Regions from separate parts of the Paenibacillus sp. sgz302148 genome, predicted to be linked through region 2. Evidence: riboswitches for the same ligand, from Rfam matches in the RefSeq annotation. Region 2 holds a riboswitch; the other holds the start of a gene.
The links. Region 2 has a riboswitch for S-adenosylmethionine ahead of metA (homoserine O-acetyltransferase MetA). Riboswitches for the same ligand answer to the same signal wherever they lie in the genome.
Positions count from the first base shown of each region.

Region 1: it holds a riboswitch for S-adenosylmethionine, as region 2 does, so the genes downstream of both, AC0LWM_RS20295 (methionine ABC transporter ATP-binding protein) here and metA (homoserine O-acetyltransferase MetA) in region 2, are expected to answer to the same signal.

Region 1 is NZ_JBVYOJ010000013.1:181,207-184,624, forward strand. It holds gene AC0LWM_RS20290 (methionine ABC transporter permease) at 14-691, opposite strand; gene AC0LWM_RS20295 (methionine ABC transporter ATP-binding protein) at 691-1,710, opposite strand; SAM riboswitch class I at 1,798-1,931, opposite strand; gene AC0LWM_RS20300 (VOC family protein) at 2,118-2,558, opposite strand; gene AC0LWM_RS20305 (Dabb family protein) at 2,728-3,030, opposite strand; gene AC0LWM_RS20310 (GNAT family N-acetyltransferase) at 3,049-3,418, opposite strand, start outside.
Region 2 is NZ_JBVYOJ010000005.1:36,587-40,004, forward strand. It holds gene AC0LWM_RS08960 (PLP-dependent transferase) at 1-341, opposite strand, end outside; gene metA (homoserine O-acetyltransferase MetA) at 449-1,366, opposite strand; SAM riboswitch class I at 1,488-1,605, opposite strand; gene corA (magnesium/cobalt transporter CorA) at 2,035-2,970, shown strand; gene AC0LWM_RS08975 (HRDC domain-containing protein) at 3,082-3,418, opposite strand, start outside.

The DNA of each region.
Region 1 (3,418 bases), on a different contig from region 2:
TGTTGAATCTATATTATTTTCTAGAAAACCGCTGGACTAGACGATCGCCAAGCACTTGGATGAGCTGAACGATCACAATCATTAAGATGACGGCAACGATCATGACCTCGATCTCATACCTTTGGTAACCGTATCGAATGGCCAAATCCCCAAGACCGCCGCCCCCAATCAATCCGGACATCGCCGTGTAGGAGACTAACGTTACAATCGTGATGGTGATGCCCGCAATCAGACTCGGCATGGATTCCGGCAGTAATACTTTGCTCACGATCTGTCCTTTTGTAGCTCCCATCGCTTCAGCCGCTTCGATCACCCCGCGATCCACTTCACGAAGCGAGGTCTCCACGAGTCTGGCGAAGAACGGAGCCGCTGCGAGCACAAGCGGCGGAATGGAGCCAATGACACCGATCGAAACCCCAACAATTAATTTCGTCAAAGGGATGACCGAGATCATCAGAATGACGAAAGGTACGGAACGTAAAATATTGACGATGAACGAAATCACCCGATAGAGCATCCGGCTCCAAGCCGAATTTCCTCTTGCCGTCATGAACAGCAAGATCCCGATCGGAAGGCCGATAATCAATGTAAACAGACCTGAGAAGAGCAACATTCGCAAAGTATCCCATGTTGCCGTCCATATTTCGGACCAATAAATTTTCGAGAAATCAAACCCCGTAGATAAGAGCATTATCCGATCACCTCCATCTCATGAACCTGTGGACGCAGCAGCTCATGCGTCTTGGCAATCGCTTCTTTAGCCCCTTCAAACCGCACGATGAGCTGGCCATAAGGGACGTCCTTCATGGTAGCGATCGTCCCCTGCAGGATGGCAAAGGAAACGCCTGTTGCCTGCACCACTTCGGATAGGATAGGCTGGTACGTCGATGTTCCTAGGAAGTTGATCTTCACTACCTCCGTATGATCGTTCGACGGTAGCGAAGCGATTATGCGGTCCAGCAGCTCTGCGCTTTCGTTCTCTTCCCGGATGAATTCTCGCGTTACTGCATGCTGCGGCTTCAAGAATACCTCAGTCACAGGACCTTGTTCTACGATGCGTCCATCATGTATCACCGCTACCTTATCGCAAATCGTCTGAATGACGTGCATCTCATGGGTAATGAGAACAATCGTAATCCCGAATTGCTTATTAATATCAAGCAGCAGCCGTAGGATGGATTGGGTCGTCTGCGGATCCAGTGCGGAAGTAGCCTCATCGCATAATAACACCTCGGGATCATTCGCAAGCGCACGAGCGATACCTACACGCTGCTTCTGTCCGCCGGACAGCTGAGATGGATATTTGTTGCGGTGTTCTTCCAGGCCGACAAGCTGCAACAGCTTGCCCACTTTCTCTTCGATTTCCGCTTTTGGTGTCCGGACTAACCGCAGTGGAAACGCGATATTATCGAAGACCGTGGCTGACGACAATAAGTTAAAATGCTGAAAGATCATCCCGATCTTCCGACGCGCTCCCTGCAGCTCTGCCTCGGACAAAGCGGTGAGATTGGTGTCGCCAATCCATACTTCTCCTGTCGTTGGGCGTTCCAGCATATTGATGCTGCGCAGCAAGGTACTCTTGCCCGCGCCCGAATGTCCGATAATCCCGAAGATTTCGCCTCGATCAATCGTGACATCGACATCTGTAAGCGCCACGGTCTGTTTATGTTTATGGCCGTAGGTCTTTGACAGTTGTTTAAGCTGTATCATGATTGTCCCCTCTCGTTTCTAATCGGGCTATTGCAAAAGCCCTTTTCCGGCACAACGGAAAAGGGCTGACAAGTCATCATCGTCCTCTTCTCATCTACCAGAATTCTGACATGAATTCTGAAGGATTTAGCACCATGACACTCCAAATCCACATATTCGCTGGATCTAGAATCGGTTGCCGGGCTTCACAGGGCCTGTCCCTCCGCCGCTCTCGATAAGAAAGTATCGTTTGTATTCAATTTAAATTGAGTATAGTGTTGATCATAACAGAAGTCAAATGGAAATATTTTGAATGTTGCGATGATGCTTATTACGCTGCATCATTTCGATCTATTCGAACGCTCTAAGAGCCTCGAATTTCCGAGATGATGGAGCTGAGGAACTTTTGCTGTTCAACACTAGCTTTTTCACATGCCCCTTTCTTCGACCGCCCGAAAATAGTGCCCGTCCGGATCATAAAAGGTGAAATAACCGAAATCATTCGTAAATACAGGTTCTTTATCAATATGGGCTCCGGCTTGTTTCATCCGTTCATGCAAAGCAAGCAAATCCTTCGTTAACAGCTCAACCATCGTCACATGTCCCGTGCTGTTTGTGATAAAGAATGAACGAGGGAATACAAACTTCAATTGCGTGACATCTTCCGGTCTGGTTTCCATTAAAAAAATACCCGGACCGTTTCCATTTTTCAATGCAACATGTGCCTCTCCGAACGAATAATCTGCTGAAATCAATTCATAACCCAACACATCGCAATAAAAATCCACCGACTTTTTCAAATCCGTGACTGGAAATCTCATGCAACAGTAACCGCTCACATCCGCAGCATCCGTTTTTTTGCTCGGCATTTTCTACATTCTCCTGTTCTAATATTCGTTATGAATTACTAAATTATCACTTGTGTTTTCAATTCGTTAAATAATTCCACAATCCTGCCTTTTTATGAACAGCCTAATCCTTTGAGGTTTGCCCGTTAGCGAAGCGAAGGGCTGCACGCGGCAGCCCTTCTGTATCGAATCAAACTTTGGGGTAATCAACGACTATCACGTTTTCCAGTATACCGTCCAACGATTTCACAAATTCCTGATGGACGGGGTGCGGCCCGTATGAACGAAGCGAGGCAAGATCTTCGAACGTAACCCGTAATCCGAGCGAATAGCCGTGAATATTCTCGACTTCTTCCGTTGCATTAATCCCTGCACTTATATCCAAAATTCCGGGAATACGTCCCCGGAACGCGAGCAATTGATCCAGCAGCTCCTGTTGTTTGGCGGGGGTGACGTTCGTATTGAACTTGAATACGACGAGATGTTCGTACATCGCTTAACGACTCCTTTTTTATGATAAATATTCGCTTGGCGGTCTGCTCAACCGGGTGTCCGGTTTATAGTATTTTGTTAGCCAATGGGTTAAGGATTTCTCTTTGAAACCAAGACGCTCATACAATGTTTTCGCAGGATTGCCTTTGACCACCCCGAGCTTCACGATTGTTTCGCCCCGACGCATCATTTCATTGACAAGAAATGAAACAAAAGCTCTGCCGTATCCACGCGATTGAACATCAGGGCGAACGGAGACATGACTTAGTTCATTCCCGTCAATGATTCCGACTGCCACGATTTCACCGTCGACAAGCATCACGAATCGATTGTTTTTGTCTTCCGCAAAACGCTTCCGCTCCCTCTCATTCGGAGGGAAATAATACGAT
Region 2 (3,418 bases):
ACGCCGAAGCGGCTCATCACCTTCTCAAGCAGGCGATACGTCCCTCCGTACAAATCCAGCGAAACGAGCAGGTGATCGCCCTGGCTGAACAAAGCGAATACGATTTGCAGCGCGGCCATGCCGGAGCTGCAGGCGAATCCGGCGTCGCCCGATTCCAGTTCGGCGAACGCTTCCTCCAGCACGGCGCGGGTCGGGCTTTTGGTGCGGGAATAGTCGAACCCGGTGCTTTGTCCCAGCTTCGGGTGGCGGAATGCGGTTGCTTGGTAAACCGGGAAGCTGACCGCTCCGGTAACGGGCTCCTCCTGCGATCCGATTTGAGCTAAACGGCTTTCAATCTTCATGGTCGGTCATGTCCTCCTAAAAGTTTTGTGAAGCATTTGCTTCTTAGACAAGCTTCGCAACAAAACTCGCTTCGAAAGCATGTGCTTAATTCGGCAAAATCGCAAAATTATATTCCAGCGCCTAAATCAAACGGCGTTTCTTGGTAAACGTAATAGTTCAGCCAATTCGAGAACAGCAGGTTGGCATGCGCGCGCCATGTGGATAGCGGCAGACGGTTCGGGTCGTCGTGCGGAAAATAATTTTTCGGCAGCGCAATCGCAAGACCTTTGGCTACATCCCGATCGTATTCCCATTTCAGCGTCAGCGGATCGTATTCGGAATGTCCGGTCACGAAAATTTGCTTGCCGTCGGTCGAAGCCGCGATATATACGCCCGCTTCCTCCGATTCGGACAAAATTTCGAGGCCTTCGGCCTTCTCGATGTCTTCCTTGCGCACCTCGGTATGGCGGGACTGGGGAACGAAGAACATTTCGTCGAACCCGCGCAGCAGCTTCACGTTGCGCTTTGTGATCGTGTGCGGGAATACCCCGAATATTTTTTCGTCGAGCCCGTATTTCGGTACGCCGAAATGATAGTACAGGCCCGCTTGCGCGGCCCAACAAATATGCATCGTCGAGGTAACGTGCGTGCGGCTCCAGGACATGATGTCCTTCAGCTCTTCCCAGTATGTCACTTCCTCGAAATCCATCTGCTCGACGGGAGCGCCGGTAATGATCATGCCGTCAAACCGCTCGTGAGCGATTTCTTCAAACGTTTTGTAAAATTGCTCGAGGTGTTCGGGATCGGTATTTTTGGATGTATGGGTTTTCGGATGCAGCAGCACGAATTCAACCTGCAGCGGCGTGTTGCCGATAAGGCGAAGCAGCTGCGTTTCCGTCGTTTCTTTCGTCGGCATAATGTTCAGGATGACGATTTTGAGCGGGCGGATATCTTGGTGATACGCAACAGATTCGTCCATCACGAAAATATTTTCATTCACTAACACTTCTTTGGCAGGCAAATTGTCCGGTACTTTAATCGGCATAGCAACCGCTCCTTTTACAAAATAATAAATTCATGTTGGAGTAGGAGACGCTTGGCACCATGAAAAAAAGGACCCCTCCACAAAAAGAAAGGTGTCCTTGTCATCCATCATCAGGGCGCCTCTCTCATCTCTCAGAAACATTAAAGCTTCCGCAAGAATTAGCACCGTGCGTGACCTGTTCGGAAACGCCGGTTGCCGGGCATCATTGGGCTAGTCCCTCCGCCTACTCTTGATAAGAAAACAGCATGATTAATATGCAGTTGTCACAATCTTAATCCTTACTCTAATCGAAAAATCCTCTATCGTCAAGTCACAGTTTTCACTATAAGCCATAGTCTGTAAAGGGCGCGTAAACCGCGATAAATGATCATTTTGCCGCTTGCCCGCGCCTTCATTTGCATTATATACTAGACAGGTACTGCAAACTGTGTGCAAAGAGGTGGAACATGTATGGAAGGCGACCGACCGAAGCCCGCAATATGCTGCGGCATGCGTAACCGCCGGAATGAAAAGGCAATACTAGCTTCGAGGGCATCGTTAAAGAACGTAACCTGTCGGCGCGCACTCCCTGCATGACCTAACATAAGGGTGCCGTGGCCGCTGATATCGTCCTGCCCGTTTTTCGGAGCTGGTTTGAGCTTCCCGCAAACGAAAAGGAGGAATATCAGATGAAAATTCGCATGGTCAACAACGGCATTTTCACGCTCGTCGAGGATATTGCCACAACGCTAACGCCGCCGGATAGCGGCTTTTATTGGATTGATGCCGGGATTGAAGATTTGGAAGTGCTGCAGCCGTTATTCCACATGCATGATCTCGCGGTGGAAGACTGCTTAAGCGTCGAAGAGCAGCGTCCGAAGATCGAAATTTACGAAGGCCATTATTTTATCGTGATCAACAGCATCCGGTACGACGACGAAGAGATTTTCCTGCGCGCCCTGAACATCTTCTTGGGCAAACATTTCATCATTACGGTGACGAAGCAGAAAATCAACGAGCTGCGCGCGCTCAAGCCGCTCCTATGGGAAGAGGAAGTCAGCACGCCGGACCGGTTCCTGTATCACCTCGTCGACTTGGTCGTGGACAATTATTTCTCGGTCGGCGACCGGATTGAAGCCAAAATCGAAAATCTTGAAGAAGACATTCTTATGCATACAAAAAAATCGCATCTGATCGAAATTATCGGTCTGCGAAGCGAAATTTTGTGGCTCCGTAAAGTGCTTGGCCCGCAAAAAGAGCTTATCTTTACGTTAAACAAAAAAGATCTGAAGCTGATTGACGATCAGCTGCAAAAATATTTTAGCGACATCCATGAAAATGCCGTCAAAATTTCCGAGACGTTCGAAACGTTCCGAGAGCTGGTAGGCAACTTACGAGAAGCCTATCAATCCAGCCTGGCCAACCGGGCGAACGAAATCATGCGCGTGTTCACGGCGCTGACGACGATTTTCATGCCGCTTACCTTCATTACCGGCATTTACGGAATGAACTTTGATTTTATTCCGCTGATGCATTACCAATACGGCTCCATCGTCCTGCTTGCCGTCATGTTCCTGCTCGGCGCGGCGATGCTGTATATTTTCCGCAAAAAAGACTGGTTGTGACGATGGCCCTGTTTAATTAAAAAACGTGCGCAACACGTTGATCCGATCTGCGGTTCGGTTCGAGGTGCGGCGCACGTTTTTTGTATCGTCAGATTCACTTGGGGAAATCGCTCATCCCGCTTGCGCAGCGTCCTGATCGTGCAGCGCTTTCTCCCGGCGGTAACGAAGACGAATCAGACGCAGCCATTCGTAGGCCTGATCGAGATCTTTGCCCTTGAGCTCCTCTTCGCCGTACACCTTCTTCAGGAGCGGCTTCAAGTACCGGTCGCCCTCCTCCTCCAGTGCCTTCCACGCCGCTTCCTGCTCGGCCATCGGGACGCGCTGCAGCTCAACCTCGACGAGCGGCTCCGTGTCGTAGCCTTCCTTGTCCAGCTCTTCGATCCAGAGCAGCAGTTCCCTTCTCGGCATCGACACGCCTTGCTGCAGCTCGTTCAAGCTTTCGCCGCGC